DNA from 2 places in the Bacillus sp. C-3-6 genome. Region 1 is predicted to be linked to the other one. Evidence: a T-box and tRNA genes for the amino acid it is inferred to sense, from the RefSeq annotation. Region 1 holds a T-box; the other holds one or more tRNA genes.

Region 1 (7,398 bases):
TACAGAAATGGGCGTACGTCCAGATAAAGGATTCGAAATTGTAAATAATGCAAACATGGCAAAATTATTCCCTGATGGAAAACCTCGATTCCGTGAAGGTGATGGCAAAATTCTAAAACCAGAAGGCTGGCAAGCACCAGAGCCGCAACTTCGTGCTGAAATTGAACGTCAGCGTCAAGAAGCTGAAAAAAACTGCTAGGATTTCCTAGCAGTTTTTTATTATGTCTTTTTCTCTGCAACTCATTAATGACCCACGTGCCCCGCGTGTCCTGCTGCCCCACTAATACTAGCTGCTCCTGCTGCTGCCCCTGCTCCTCCTGTTCCCATTCCACCTGTCCAAGGAGAAGATTGTTGCTGTTGTTGATATTGCTGATATTGTTGGTGCTGTTGACCTTGGTGACCTTGGTGACCTTGGTGACCTTGGTGACCTTGGTGACCTTGGTGACCTTGGTGACCTTGGTGACCGTGTTGGCCTTGATGGCCTTGGTGATGGTGTCCATGATGTTGGCCTTGGTGGTGCTGTCCATGGTGACCGTGTTGGCCTTGATGAGTTTGATAAAGAACAGCTTGCGGATGAATGTGGTGGTGGCCTTGGTGATGTACTTGTTGCCCCTGATGACCATGTTGACCTTGATGATGGTGATGACCTTGGTGACCTTGGTGACCTTGGTGGCCGTGTTGACCTTGATGGTGGTGATGACCATGATGGCCGTGTTGACCTTGATGATGGTGATGACCATGATGGCCGTGTTGACCTTGATGATGGTGATGACCATGATGGCCGTGTTGACCTTGATGATGGTGATGACCATGATGGCCGTGTTGACCTTGATGATGGTGATGACCATGATGGCCGTGTTGACCTTGATGATGGTGATGATGACCATGGTAACCGTGAACTACTTGCGGATATCCACCTACTCCTCCTGCTACAACACCTACTCCTGGTACAGGAAATCCTGTCTGTACTCCTCCAACGAAAGATGGAAATGCAGTTGGTACGCCTACTGGTACTCCTCCCGCTGCTCCGCCAACAAATGTCGGGATTCCAGTTTGCACTCCGGCTACCGATGATGGAAATCCTCCTGTTAATGTTGGAATTCCAGTTTGTACACCCGCTACTGATGTAGAAAACCCTCCAGGTGTTCCGCCCATCCAGCTCGGAATTCCACCGTATCCTTGTTGTCCTCCTCCCATTAACATCATTTGTTCATAACTATCCGACCCACTCCCGAAGAAACCATGTGGTGCATTATTGTCCATCCCTTTCATTCCTTTCACCTCTTCTACTCAATTTAGCCTACCTTTTTTATCATATTTCCTATAGAAAAATAGGTGTTTGTCTGTATTGGAATTCCGCTCTTTTATTTGTACGTAGTGGAATAATTGAAAATTTAGATGAAGGTGACCCTGAGATTATTTTCTACACAAAAAAGCTCAGAGCATAAACGCTCTGAGCTTTTTTAAATGATTTAGTTTGCAACAACGTTAACAAGTTTTCCAGGAACAACAATTACTTTACGAACTGTTTTCCCTTCAATTTGGTCTTGAATTGCTTCAAGTGCAAGTTGTTCCATTTCTTCTTTTGATGCGTCTTTACTCATTGTTAGTTTTGCGCGAACTTTACCCATAACTTGAACAACGATTTCAACTTCATCTTCTACAAGTTTAGACTCATCAAATGTTGGCCAACTTGCATATGTGATTGTTTCATTGTATCCAAGTTTGCTCCATAGCTCTTCCCCGATATGAGGTGCAACTGGTGCAATCATTTTTACGAAACCTTCTACATATTCTTTCGGAAGTGTTTCAGCTTTGTATGCATCGTTGATGAATACCATCATTTGAGAAATCGCTGTGTTGAAGCGAAGCTCTGCATAGTCTTCTGTTACTTTCTTCACTGTTTGGTGGTAAGCTTTTTCAAGCTCTTTATTTGGTGCGTCAGTAATCTTCTCACTTAATTCACCGTTATCTTGAACGAATAGACGCCATACACGGTCTAAGAAACGACGAGCTCCGTCAAGACCATTTTCAGACCAAGCGATTGAAGCATCTAATGGTCCCATGAACATTTCGTATAGACGAAGTGTATCTGCACCGTGACTTGCTACGATATCATCAGGGTTTACAACGTTACCTTTTGATTTACTCATTTTCTCGTTGTTTTCACCTAGAATCATACCTTGGTTGAATAATTGTTGGAATGGCTCTTTCGTTGGAACTACACCGATATCGTATAATACTTTATGCCAGAAACGAGCATATAGCAAGTGAAGTACAGCATGTTCTGCACCACCGATATAAATATCAACTGGAAGCCATTGTTTTACTTTTTCAGGATCTACAAGTGCTTCGCTATTGTTTGGATCGATGTAACGTAGGTAGTACCAGCAGCTACCAGCCCATTGCGGCATTGTGTTCGTTTCACGACGACCTTTTTTACCAGTCTCAGGATCAACAACATTTACCCACTCGTCAATGTTAGCAAGTGGTGATTCACCTGTACCTGAAGGACGGATGTTTTCTGTTTTCGGAAGAACTAATGGTAATTCCTCTTCTTTCACAGCTGTCATTGTACCATCTTCCCAGTGAATTACTGGAATTGGTTCACCCCAGTAACGTTGACGGCTGAATAACCAGTCACGTAGACGGTACGTTACTTTTTGATTTCCTGCGCTCGTTGCTTCAAGCCATTCAATCATTTTTGCGATTGCTTCTTCTTTATTTAATCCATCAAGGAATGCTGAGTTTACGTGTGCACCATCACCTGTGTACACTTCTTTCGTAATATCTCCGCCTTTTACAACTTCCTTCATTGGAAGATTAAATACTGATGCGAATTCATAGTCACGCTCATCGTGAGCTGGAACTGCCATTACAGCACCTGTTCCGTAAGTTGCAAGAACATAGTCAGCGATCCAGATTGGTAATTTCTCACCATTTACTGGGTTAACTGCGTAAGCACCAGTGAATACACCAGTTTTCTCTTTCGCAAGTTCTGTACGCTCTAGGTCACTCTTCATTTTTACAGCGTTAATGTAAGCTTCTACCGCTTCTTTTTGTTCTGCTGTTGTAATTTCTGCAACAAGTGCATGTTCCGGAGCAAGTACACAATATGTTGCACCAAATAGTGTATCAGGGCGCGTTGTGAACACCGTGAACTTCTCGTCTGTACCCTCGATGTTGAAGTGTACTTCTGCACCTTCAGAACGACCGATCCAGTTACGTTGCATATCTTTTAAGCTTTCAGGCCAATCAAGCTCATCTAGATCTTCTAATAGACGATCTCCGTAAGCTGTAATTTTTAACATCCACTGTCTCATCGGACGACGCTCAACTGGATGTCCACCACGCTCACTCTTACCGTCAATGATTTCTTCGTTTGCAAGTACTGTACCAAGTGCTGGGCACCAGTTTACAGGTACTTCATCAACGTAAGCTAAACCTTTTTCAAATAATTTCAGGAAGATCCATTGTGTCCACTTATAGTAGTTTGGATCTGTTGTATTTACTTCACGGTCCCAATCGTAAGAGAAACCTAATGATTTAATTTGGTTACGGAACGTATTAATATTATGCTCTGTAAATTCTGCTGGGCTGTTTCCAGTATCAAGTGCATATTGCTCTGCTGGAAGACCAAATGCATCCCATCCCATTGGATGAAGAACGTTATACCCTTGCATACGCTTCATACGAGATAAAATATCTGTCGCTGTATAACCTTCTGGATGTCCTACGTGTAAGCCTGCACCTGATGGATATGGGAACATATCTAGTGCATAAAATTTTGGTTTTTCTGTCTCATCTGGCGTACGGAATGTTTTATTCTCTTCCCAGTACCCTTGCCACTTCTTCTCAATGTCTTGATGATTAAAGCTCATGAGATACCCTCCTTGAAATTCTATTTATTTTCACCGCCCAAAATACAAAAAACCTCTCATCCCTAGAAAGGGACGAGAGGTTATAGATTCCCGCGGTACCACCCTAAATTAATGTAAAAATATACATTCGCTTAGATCCGTAACGTGGATTAACGGCAATTGCTACTATTAGTTTCACAACTGCAACTCAAAGGCGAGTTCATAACGAAACGTGGATTGACTTGCACCGACCGTCAACTCTCTAAACCAGCTTCTATTACTACTACTCCTTCTCACTGTTATTACACATATAAGTTAAGTGAACTATCCTTCACCTAGTATCTCTTAAGGGCTTACTTAAAGCGAGGACTTCTCGGTTAATCGTTACTCTTAATAACTAACGAATTCATCTTAAGACAGCCGAGCTATCTCCCTTGTTCTAAAGGTTGTTTTATTTAAATATATTCTAAAACATGTGAACATGTTCCGTCAAACTAAACTGCAATTTTTTCTTCAACTGTTTCTTCTACTTTTACTCGTTTATCATAAATACTCGTTGCTATAAGCGCTACTACAAGCATTACCATGATTGCTATAAACAATACTTCCATATTGTATAAATCCACAATTGCTCCGCCAACGACCGGCCCGAACATTTTCCCTACAGTCGCCGCACTATTTACGACCCCTTGATAAAACCCTAATTTATCTTTTGGTGCAAGTATATTTGCAATCGTTGGAACCGCAGGCCATACAAATAACTCACCAATTGTTAATGTTACCATCGCAACGAGGAACATCGTAAATTGCTGCGCTTGACTTAACACAATGAATGACGCCGCAAAAATGAAGATTCCAATCATAATTTGCTGTTTTAAAGAACGCTTCATCCAACGAATTAGCATACTAACAAGTGGCTGCGCACAAACAATCATCGCTCCGTTTATCGTCCATAATAAACTATAGTGACGAAGGCTAATATTCAATTCTTGCATATGTGTTGCAATCGCTCCTTGCCACTGTACGTATGTAACCCAGCATAAAGCATATGCTACACACACGATAAGAAGTGCTTTAAATCCAGGTGTAAGTGACCACCCTTTTTTCGTTTCGACTTCTTTTTGCACTCCTGGCTCTTTCTTGTCTTCCATACCACGGAATCCGATAAAAGCAATTAAGAAGAAAACAAAGTATAAAATAAAGTTCGCTAAGAAAATATAATCAAAACGATATGAAGCAACTAAACCACCGCACGCTGTTCCAATCGCAATACCAACGTTTTGTCCAACATACATCGCATTAAACGCTCGTCTTCCGCCCTCTGGCCAAACCGTACCAACCATCGCGTACATCGATGGGAAGACCATCCCAGAACCGAAGCCGATTAACGCTAGCCACACAACATATAACGGCCAACCGTGGAAGAATACAAGACCTAAAATCGATACAAGTGTAATGACAATCCCTACTAAAATTGATTTATAACCGCCCCATTTATCAAATAAAACACCGCCGAGCAAGTTTCCGATTACACCAGTAAGCGAGTTGATCATTAATACCATTCCGGCCACAGATAAAGATTTGCCTAGGTGATCATGCAAATAAATTGTATTAAAAGGCCATAAAAAAGAAGCACCCGTGACATTAATAATCATCCCAGCTACTAATAGCCATACTTTCCTTGGCATAGTTTCCCCTCCTATTCTATTTTTTTCGTTCATATATATAACAGTAAAATTGTAGTCGTTTTTAAATAGGAAGGCAACTGATTAATAGTTGATGAAATTCAGATAATGGTTCGACGGTAAATGAAATTATATTTATCCCTGCTTGAAAATATATCAGCGATTTTGGAAATATATCGACCGCAACTCAAAATATATCAGCGATTTTTCAATTATATCGACCACAACTTGAAATATATCAGCGATTATTAAAATATATCAACTTACCGACAAAAAACGACAACAGTAACAATATATAAAAGGGTAGACTGTATGAAATTTTCATGCAGTCTACCCTTATTTATACTATCCAACTTCTTTTTCTCGCTTTGCACTTTCTTTAGCGCTCCATTTAAATATTTTATCTAATAAGGAATATATTCTCCCAGATTCTTTCGTTAACAAAGGTCCTAACGATGCTAATATTAAAACATACAAAGCTGAGAATGGTTTAATCGTTGCCATTAAGCCGCCCGCAATTCCAATATTCGCGACGATAATGGAAAATTCTCCGCGTGATACAAGTGTTAAACCGATATTCGTAGAAGCCTTATGCGATAACCCAGCTTTACGCCCCGCTACCATTCCAGCAGTAAAATTACCGATAAGAGTAATGAAAACTGCTCCTAATGCCAACCAAACTGCTCCCCCAAGCGAAAATGGGTCTATACTTAAACCGAAGCTGAAAAAGAATATAGCTCCAAAGAAATCACGAAACGGAACAACGAGCTGTTCAATTCGATCACTATGCTCTGTTTCTGAAAAGACGAGCCCCAATAATAATGCTCCAATTGCCTCCGCGACATGAATCGTTTCTGAAAATCCTGCTACAAAGAATAAAATAGCGAATATTACGATAATGAAAATTTCATTGGACGAAATATCTAACATTTTATTTAAGAATCGTGTAGCTTTTCTAGCAACTACAAAGAATAGTAGCATATACCCTACTGCGATTAAAATAGATGTAAGAGCACCTACAAATGACGTTGCCCCTCCGAGTACTAATCCTGAAACGACTGATAAATATACTGCTAAAAAGATATCATCAAACATAATGATTCCTAAAATTAGCTCCGTCTCTTTATTACCAGATCTTCTTAAATCAACAATTACTTTCGCAACAATTGCACTCGATGAAATTGTTATGATCCCAGCAATAATTAATGTTTCTAATAAGGGGAAACCCATTATATATCCGTAAAGTAAACCTAATATAAAATTAAGCGATATATGAACAGTCCCCCCAAAAGCAATTGATTTTCCAGATTTAATTAATTTTTTAATTGAGAATTCTAAGCCTAAATAGAATAAGAGGAATATAACGCCAACACGGCCGAGAAAGGAAATAACTTCTCCGCTTTCAATAAATCTTAAATCGATAAGCCCTAAATCTGGCGCATGTGGCCCCACTAGCATACCGAGTATAATGAGAAACGGAATAATCGAGAACTTTAACTTTGCAGCGAGAATAGCTGCAAAAGCGACTAATACTAACGCAGTCCCAACTTCAAAGATTAAAGTATCCATCGATTATGAATCCCCTCCTACTGAAAGCAACTCATTAATAATTCTTTTTACTTCATGTCTTTCGCCTGATAATACAAGCATATCGCCAGCTTCAATGATAGAATCTGGACCTGGATTAAAGAACTTCTTCATATTCTTTTTCAAAATGGCAATGATCGTTACATTATATGTGTTTCGGACATGTAAACTACCAATTGTTTTTTGTACCACTGGTGCATTATTTTCCACCTTAAACCACTCAATTGATAATCCTTCAAAGGCCATTTCAATCGTATCTAAAGCTT
Region 2 (7,398 bases), 1.3 Mb from region 1:
CGCCCAAAGGTTCCCTCAGAATGGTTGGAAATCATTCGTAGAGTGCAAAGGCATAAGGGAGCTTGACTGCGAGACCTACAAGTCGAGCAGGGACGAAAGTCGGGCTTAGTGATCCGGTGGTTCCGCATGGAAGGGCCATCGCTCAACGGATAAAAGCTACCCCGGGGATAACAGGCTTATCTCCCCCAAGAGTCCACATCGACGGGGAGGTTTGGCACCTCGATGTCGGCTCATCGCATCCTGGGGCTGTAGTCGGTCCCAAGGGTTGGGCTGTTCGCCCATTAAAGCGGTACGCGAGCTGGGTTCAGAACGTCGTGAGACAGTTCGGTCCCTATCCGTCGTGGGCGTAGGAAATTTGAGAGGAGCTGTCCTTAGTACGAGAGGACCGGGATGGACGCACCGCTGGTGTACCAGTTGTTCTGCCAAGGGCATAGCTGGGTAGCTATGTGCGGAAGGGATAAGTGCTGAAAGCATCTAAGCATGAAGCCCCCCTCAAGATGAGATTTCCCATAGCGTAAGCTAGTAAGATCCCTGAAAGATGATCAGGTTGATAGGTTCGAGGTGGAAGCATGGTGACATGTGGAGCTGACGAATACTAATAGATCGAGGACTTAACCATATAATATGTAGCAATGTTATCTAGTTTTGAGAGAACATAAAAAACTTGTTGACTTTTAAAGTAAATAAGTTATAATAATGATTGTCTCAAAAGAATAATGTCTGGTAATGATGGCAGAGAGGTCACACCCGTTCCCATACCGAACACGGAAGTTAAGCTCTCTAGCGCCGATGGTAGTTGGGACCTTGTCCCTGTGAGAGTAGGACGTTGCCAGGCAATATTATTCCGCAGTAGCTCAGCGGTAGAGCTATCGGCTGTTAACCGATCGGTCGTAGGTTCGATTCCTACCTGCGGAGCCATTGGAGAGCTGTCCGAGTTGGCCGAAGGAGCACGATTGGAAATCGTGTATACGTCACAAGCGTATCAAGGGTTCGAATCCCTTGCTCTCCGCCATAGGATTTATAATATTTGGCCCGTTGGTCAAGTGGTTAAGACACCGCCCTTTCACGGCGGTAACACGGGTTCGAATCCCGTACGGGTCACCACTTTGGAGGATTAGCTCAGCTGGGAGAGCACCTGCCTTACAAGCAGGGGGTCGGCGGTTCGATCCCGTCATCCTCCACCATATAAATTTTATATGAATAGTATTATCGCGGGGTGGAGCAGCACGGTAGCTCGTCGGGCTCATAACCCGAAGGTCGCAGGTTCAAATCCTGTCCCCGCAACCAAATGGTCCCGTGGTGTAGTGGTTAACATGCCTGCCTGTCACGCAGGAGATCGCCGGTTCGACCCCGGTCGGGACCGCCATTTTAATAAGGCTCGGTAGCTCAGTCGGTAGAGCAGAGGACTGAAAATCCTCGTGTCGGCGGTTCGATTCCGTCCCGAGCCACCATTTATTTCAATAAAATACGCCGGCTTAGCTCAATTGGTAGAGCAACTGACTTGTAATCAGTAGGTTGGGGGTTCAAGTCCTCTAGCCGGCACCATGTAAGTTTCGGAGGGGTAGCGAAGTGGCTAAACGCGGCGGACTGTAAATCCGCTCCTTCGGGTTCGGCAGTTCGAATCTGCCCCCCTCCACCATTTACATAGGGGCATAGTTTAAAGGTAGAACTGAGGTCTCCAAAACCTCCAGTGTGGGTTCGATTCCTACTGCCCCTGCCAAATATATTTACACAACATGGCGGTTGTGGCGAAGTGGTTAACGCACCGGATTGTGGCTCCGGCATTCGTGGGTTCGATTCCCATCAGTCGCCCCATTTTTATTTTAAAAATTACAAATAATTTAATTGATACTTACATATAATTAAGTAAGAATTCGATGGGCTATAGCCAAGCGGTAAGGCAACGGACTTTGACTCCGTCATGCGCTGGTTCGAATCCAGCTAGCCCAGCCATTTTTGCGGAAGTAGTTCAGTGGTAGAATACAACCTTGCCAAGGTTGGGGTCGCGGGTTCGAATCCCGTCTTCCGCTCCAATAAAATTTAATATGGCGGCATAGCCAAGTGGTAAGGCAGAGGTCTGCAAAACCTTTATCACCGGTTCAAATCCGGTTGCCGCCTTTTCTTTTGTGCCGATGTGGCGGAATTGGCAGACGCGCACGACTCAAAATCGTGTTCCTTCGGGAGTGTCGGTTCGACCCCGACCATCGGTATCATGAACGTCGTAAAAAAACTCTATACAATTAGTATAGAGTTTTTTTTGTTTTCTTTTCATTACATGACAAAATAAGCACAAAAAGTGTACGGTGAGTAAACTGCGAAACATTAAAAGGATAAAAACAAACATTCAATTTTATCCTTTTAATTGCGGTATTTAGAGAGAATTTCTCCACCCGGTGACATGAAGTTAAATCCGACACCACCAGTAGATATTAGTACATTATCAACGGTTAAGTTTGTAATTTCTAAAAACTTCTTTTTAAACTCTTCTCTGTTGTACTTATACATTGTTGAGTGGCACGCCCACATTTGCGTTGAAGTGCTTAACCAGTCCCCTAATTCCTTCAATTCAGGAAACGCCTCAAATTGGATTGGTTCATCTAATTTCATGAATCTTACTTGATAGATAGTTGGGTTTAACTTTTCTCCTATTCCTTTAAAAGCATGTGATTTTTTTTCATTTGAATGTGTCATAATTCTCCCTTCATCTTTTCTTTAAATTTTTTCCTATTTTTATTATACAACAGTAGAAAGTAACTATAGGAATATTATGGAAATCGGTATCAGCAATATAAAAAGACTCTAATAGAAATGTTAGAGTCTTTTTTGTTAAATTATATTATGTGATGCTAAAATTCGTAATAAACTTAGGAATTCATGTATAATATAACTTGTCGAAAGAACAAAATGATAGTGATTTATATTATGTCTGTAATATGAATCAAAAATGAACTTTTTATATTTCTTTTAAAAATGTGTTGAACACACATTATATTTCATATTAATATTTTTATGTAGATTTAAAACGAGAAAGAGAGTGGAAAGTATGGGCCGTAAATGGAACAATATTAAAGACAAAAAAGCATCAAAAGATGCAAATACAAGCCGTATATACGCGAAATTTGGACGTGAAATTTATGTGGCGGCAAAACAAGGCGAGCCAGATCCAGAATCAAACCAAGCGCTTAGAGTCGTATTAGAACGTGCGAAAACATACAATGTACCAAGAACAATTATTGATCGTGCAGTTGAAAAAGCAAAAGGCGGCTCAGAGGAAAATTATGACGAGCTTCGTTATGAAGGATTTGGACCAAATGGAGCTATGGTTATTGTAGATACACTTACAAATAACGTAAACCGTACTGCAGCAGATGTACGAGCTGCATTTAGCAAAAACAGTGGTAACATGGGTGTAAACGGTTCTGTAGCTTACATGTTTGATGCGACAGCTGTTATCGGCCTTGAAGGTAAAACATCAGATGAAGTTCTTGAAATTTTAATGGAAGCAGATGTAGATGCACGTGACATTCTAGAAGAAGAAGATGCTGTTATCGTGTATGCTGAACCAGATCAATTCCATTCAGTACAATCTGCACTTAAAGGTGCTGGTGTTGAAGAATTTACAGTTGCAGAATTAACAATGCTTGCACAAAGTGATGTTACACTTCCTGAAGATGCTCAAGTACAATTTGAGAAAATGGTTGATGCATTAGAAGATTTAGAAGATGTACAACAAGTTTACCACAACGTAGACTTAGGAGAGTAATACGATGAAAGCCCCTTTTCGTTTAACGAATAGGGGCTTTTTTTATGAAGTTAATTAAGGTGATGAATTATTAAAGGTATTTTGGTGTAGATAGGGAATATGCTTATAGGGATATATGAAATAACCATTATTTCTAGGAGGCTTAGTATGGAACATAAGACACCAAAGCATATAGTTGCCGTAGCAGGTTATTTAACAAATGAGAAAAATGAAGTGTTATTAACAAAGGTACACTGGCGAGCTGATACGTGGGAAATGCCAGGAGGACAGGTAGAAGAAGGAGAAGCACTCGATCAAGCTGTCTGTAGGGAAATAAAAGAGGAAACAGGGTTAACGGTGAAGCCTATCGGAATTACCGGGGTTTATTATAATGCCTCTATGCACATTCTAGCTGTTGTTTTTAAAGTAGCATATGTGAGTGGCGAAATAAAAATTCAACCTGAAGAAATACAAGAGGCTAAATTTGTTGATTTAAATGAAGAGAACATAGATGAGTATATAACTCGTCCTCATATGAAATCCAGAACGCTTGATGCAAGAGTGCAACACATTGTATTCCGTATGAAACGTGGGAAGTACAGCCATATAATTTAATAGGAAGATTGTAAAGAAAAGAGTAGCTGATTTGAGATACATTCAAATCACTACTCTTTTTTGTATACTGTTTAAGAAAAAGGTCAAAATAATAATAGTGTTAGTATTGATTTGTAGAACATTTGTTCTGTGTAATGTATATGTTATATACATTAAGATTACTAGATACTCAAAAGTACATATATTTGTAGATGATATAATTAAAGTATAAAGTGAAAATATAATAGCCTTAAGGCTTACTCTGTTATTGGTTATTCGTGATTGAATATAATCTATAATCTATATTCAATATTTCAGATGAATAGTAGATAAAAAAGGTCTGTGATACAATACTTTTTTACCCCGCTATTTGCCGGGAACGTGATTGGTGAGGGCTGATTAAAGTTTCACTTTATACCTTACAATGATGTAAGGTACGTGTAAGAGAAATCGATGGGATATTTTTTTACAACAATGTATTCTTAAAGTAAGAGTTATATGCTGTGTGGGAAAGAGGTGTTCAAGATGAAAGAACGAGTATTATCTAGGGTGAACTATCATCAAAAAGTTGCATTAAATCCAATGACTAAACTTTTTTATAAAGCCATTATATTATTATTATTGTTAAGTTGTACGTTATTATTCATTGGAAATGTAATGATTGAGAAAAGTGACATTAGTAAATTACATGTACCGGCTAATTTAGAGGTGCCAGAATCATTAACACATGCATTTATTGCGACAGAAGATAAAAGATTTTATCATCATAACGGTTTAGATTATATAGCAATTATTAGGGCCTCTGTTGAGAATATAAAGGCTGGTGGTGTCGTGCAAGGAGGAAGCACGATTACACAGCAGCTATCTAAAAATGCTTTTTTAACTAATGAGCGTACATTTTCTCGTAAGTGGAAAGAGATTTTTTATACGAAAAAAATTGAACGCACATTTACGAAGGATGAAATTTTAAAATTATATGTAAGTAACATTTATTATGGTGAAGGAGCATGGGGAATTGAAAAAGCAGCAAACCTTTACTTCGGTAAAAAGGTGAACCAATTAACGTTGGCTGAAAGTGCAATGATGGCTGCTGTAGTAAAAGCACCTGCTTATTACTCACCTGCCCAAAATTATGATAAAGCAGTAGAGAGACGAAATGTCGTTTTGAGACTAATGGAGAAAGAAGGCTATATAAGCCATGATGAGTATGTTCAAGCAGTTAGTGAGAAATTAGTAATTCGTCATGATATAAAAATAGAGCAGTCGATGTTAAATAGTGCGCGTAAAAAAGCAGTAAGTTAAGAGAAGTTCCTAAAGAGGAGCTTCTTTTTTTGAATAAATTGTGACAAATCGTGACACAATATCGTCACAATTATTGTGTTTTTGTAATTTATGTGAGCGTGTTCATTGCGTGACGTATATAAGTGTTGATATTATGTGTATTGTGTACAATGCTGTATACAGAATATGAAATTAAAGAGGAATGTATATGAAATCAAATAAACTCATGGCTCTTGGTATAGTTTTTTCTATCGCAGTATTGATTGTAATTGGAACAATTGCGTATAGCATCATAAATGACAAAAAAGATAAAGGGAATGAGATGTTTGCTTATTCTACGCAACAATCTTTAGGGAAAGATGATGCTCCAGTTAAGGTAGTTGAATTTGGAGACTTTAAATGTCCTGCTTGTCGTACTTGGGATGTAACAGTATTACCTCGATTAAAAGAAGAGTATATTGATAAAGGCAAAGTGCAGTTATATTTTATTAACTTCCCATTTATCGGAAAAGACTCGGATTTAGGTGCAGCAGCTGGTGAAGCAATTTATAAACAAGATAAAGATTCATTCTGGATTTTCTATGATGAGATTTATCAAAATCAAAAGAAAGATACGGAAGAATGGATTACAGAAGATTTGCTTCTTAGCATTGTGAAAGAGAAACTTCCAAAAGTTGATGTAGAGCAATTTAAGAAAGATTTACACAGTAAAGAAATTACAGAAAAAGTACGTAAAGATTCAGATCGTGCTCAAAAATTAAAAGTTCAAGGTGCTCCTTCAGTATATGTAAACGGAAATCTTGCAAACCCTGATTTCGATAGTATGAAGAAGGCCATTGATAAAGAATTGAAAAAGTGATGAGGTCTCTCATCACTTTTTCGACTTTTTTCGATAAAATTCTTGCCTCTATTTTTTTAACATGCTATACTACTTTACATAAGTTATTCTAATATCTTATATGTAATTCATATTTGCGGGTGTAGTTTAGTGGTAAAACAAGAGCCTTCCAAGCTCTGGTCGAGAGTTCGATTCTCTTCACCCGCTCCAAATTTTATTAAATGTTTTTCTATAAATTGTGATCAACGCAGTGTTTCGTTTCCGAGATAAACGAGGCATTGCGTTTTTTAATGTTTGAAAAATATAATTACATGCGAAAATAGAAGTAAATAATAGTATTCCAAAAGTGAATTACTAACCAATAAAGTCGTTACATAAGGGATGATGGATTCATCTGAGGAGGCGATTAAGAGTGGATTTTGAAAAATTAAAGCAAGATGTAATTGCGTATAGTAAAACAATTGGCATAGATAAAATAGGCTTTGCGAGTGCTTCTCCTTTTGAGGAATTAAAGCAGCGCTTAATCCAGCAACAACAATTAAATTATCAATCTGGATTTGAAGAGCCTGATATAGAGAAGAGAACGAATCCGCAACTTTTATTACCGGGTGCTAAATCAATTATTGCGATTGCTTTAGCATATCCTTCAAAATTAAAAAATGCACCATTAAGTAAGCGTGGAGAACGCCGTGGAATTTTTTGCCGTGCTTCTTGGGGACAAGATTATCATCTTGTTTTACGAGATCGTTTGCAAAAATTAGAAGCATATTTAATTGAAAAACTTCCAGATATAGAAGTGAAATCCATGGTTGATACAGGTGAATTAAGTGATCGAGCTGTATCAGAGCGTGCAGGCATTGGCTGGAGTGGGAAAAACTGTGCTATTATTACACCTGAATTCGGTTCGTACGTATACTTAGGGGAAATGATTACAAATGTTCCA

Evidence for each region. A T-box is a leader RNA that pairs with one kind of tRNA and senses whether it is charged. The one in region 1 lies ahead of leuS (leucine--tRNA ligase), so its partner is inferred to be a tRNA-Leu.
Region 2: it has a tRNA-Leu gene. The T-box ahead of leuS (leucine--tRNA ligase) is inferred to sense a tRNA for this amino acid. The anticodon was not compared.

Annotation. Positions count from the first base shown of each region.
Region 1 covers NZ_CM137247.1:4,488,224-4,495,621, forward strand. The annotation lists gene ACW0JX_RS23085 (pyrophosphohydrolase domain-containing protein) at 1-199, shown strand, start outside; gene ACW0JX_RS23090 (hypothetical protein) at 244-1,272, opposite strand; partial or broken gene ACW0JX_RS23095 (GNAT family N-acetyltransferase) at 1,368-1,448, shown strand; gene leuS (leucine--tRNA ligase) at 1,473-3,881, opposite strand; T-box leader at 3,947-4,166, opposite strand; gene ACW0JX_RS23105 (MDR family MFS transporter) at 4,355-5,548, opposite strand; gene ACW0JX_RS23110 (cation:proton antiporter) at 5,891-7,114, opposite strand; gene ACW0JX_RS23115 (cation:proton antiporter regulatory subunit) at 7,118-7,398, opposite strand, start outside.
Region 2 covers NZ_CM137247.1:550,615-558,012, forward strand. The annotation lists rRNA gene ACW0JX_RS02775 (23S ribosomal RNA) at 1-619, shown strand, start outside; rRNA gene rrf (5S ribosomal RNA) at 720-835, shown strand; tRNA gene ACW0JX_RS02785 (tRNA-Asn) at 844-918, shown strand; tRNA gene ACW0JX_RS02790 (tRNA-Ser) at 921-1,012, shown strand; tRNA gene ACW0JX_RS02795 (tRNA-Glu) at 1,030-1,104, shown strand; tRNA gene ACW0JX_RS02800 (tRNA-Val) at 1,109-1,184, shown strand; tRNA gene ACW0JX_RS02805 (tRNA-Met) at 1,211-1,287, shown strand; tRNA gene ACW0JX_RS02810 (tRNA-Asp) at 1,291-1,366, shown strand; tRNA gene ACW0JX_RS02815 (tRNA-Phe) at 1,376-1,451, shown strand; tRNA gene ACW0JX_RS02820 (tRNA-Thr) at 1,470-1,545, shown strand; tRNA gene ACW0JX_RS02825 (tRNA-Tyr) at 1,556-1,639, shown strand; tRNA gene ACW0JX_RS02830 (tRNA-Trp) at 1,647-1,720, shown strand; tRNA gene ACW0JX_RS02835 (tRNA-His) at 1,740-1,815, shown strand; tRNA gene ACW0JX_RS02840 (tRNA-Gln) at 1,879-1,953, shown strand; tRNA gene ACW0JX_RS02845 (tRNA-Gly) at 1,959-2,033, shown strand; tRNA gene ACW0JX_RS02850 (tRNA-Cys) at 2,048-2,118, shown strand; tRNA gene ACW0JX_RS02855 (tRNA-Leu) at 2,129-2,210, shown strand; partial or broken gene ACW0JX_RS02860 (DUF3884 family protein) at 2,372-2,691, opposite strand; gene ACW0JX_RS02865 (YebC/PmpR family DNA-binding transcriptional regulator) at 3,044-3,763, shown strand; partial or broken gene ACW0JX_RS02870 (NUDIX hydrolase) at 3,911-4,371, shown strand; gene ACW0JX_RS02875 (transglycosylase domain-containing protein) at 4,862-5,638, shown strand; gene ACW0JX_RS02880 (DsbA family protein) at 5,826-6,476, shown strand; tRNA gene ACW0JX_RS02885 (tRNA-Gly) at 6,592-6,665, shown strand; gene queG (tRNA epoxyqueuosine(34) reductase QueG) at 6,868-7,398, shown strand, end outside.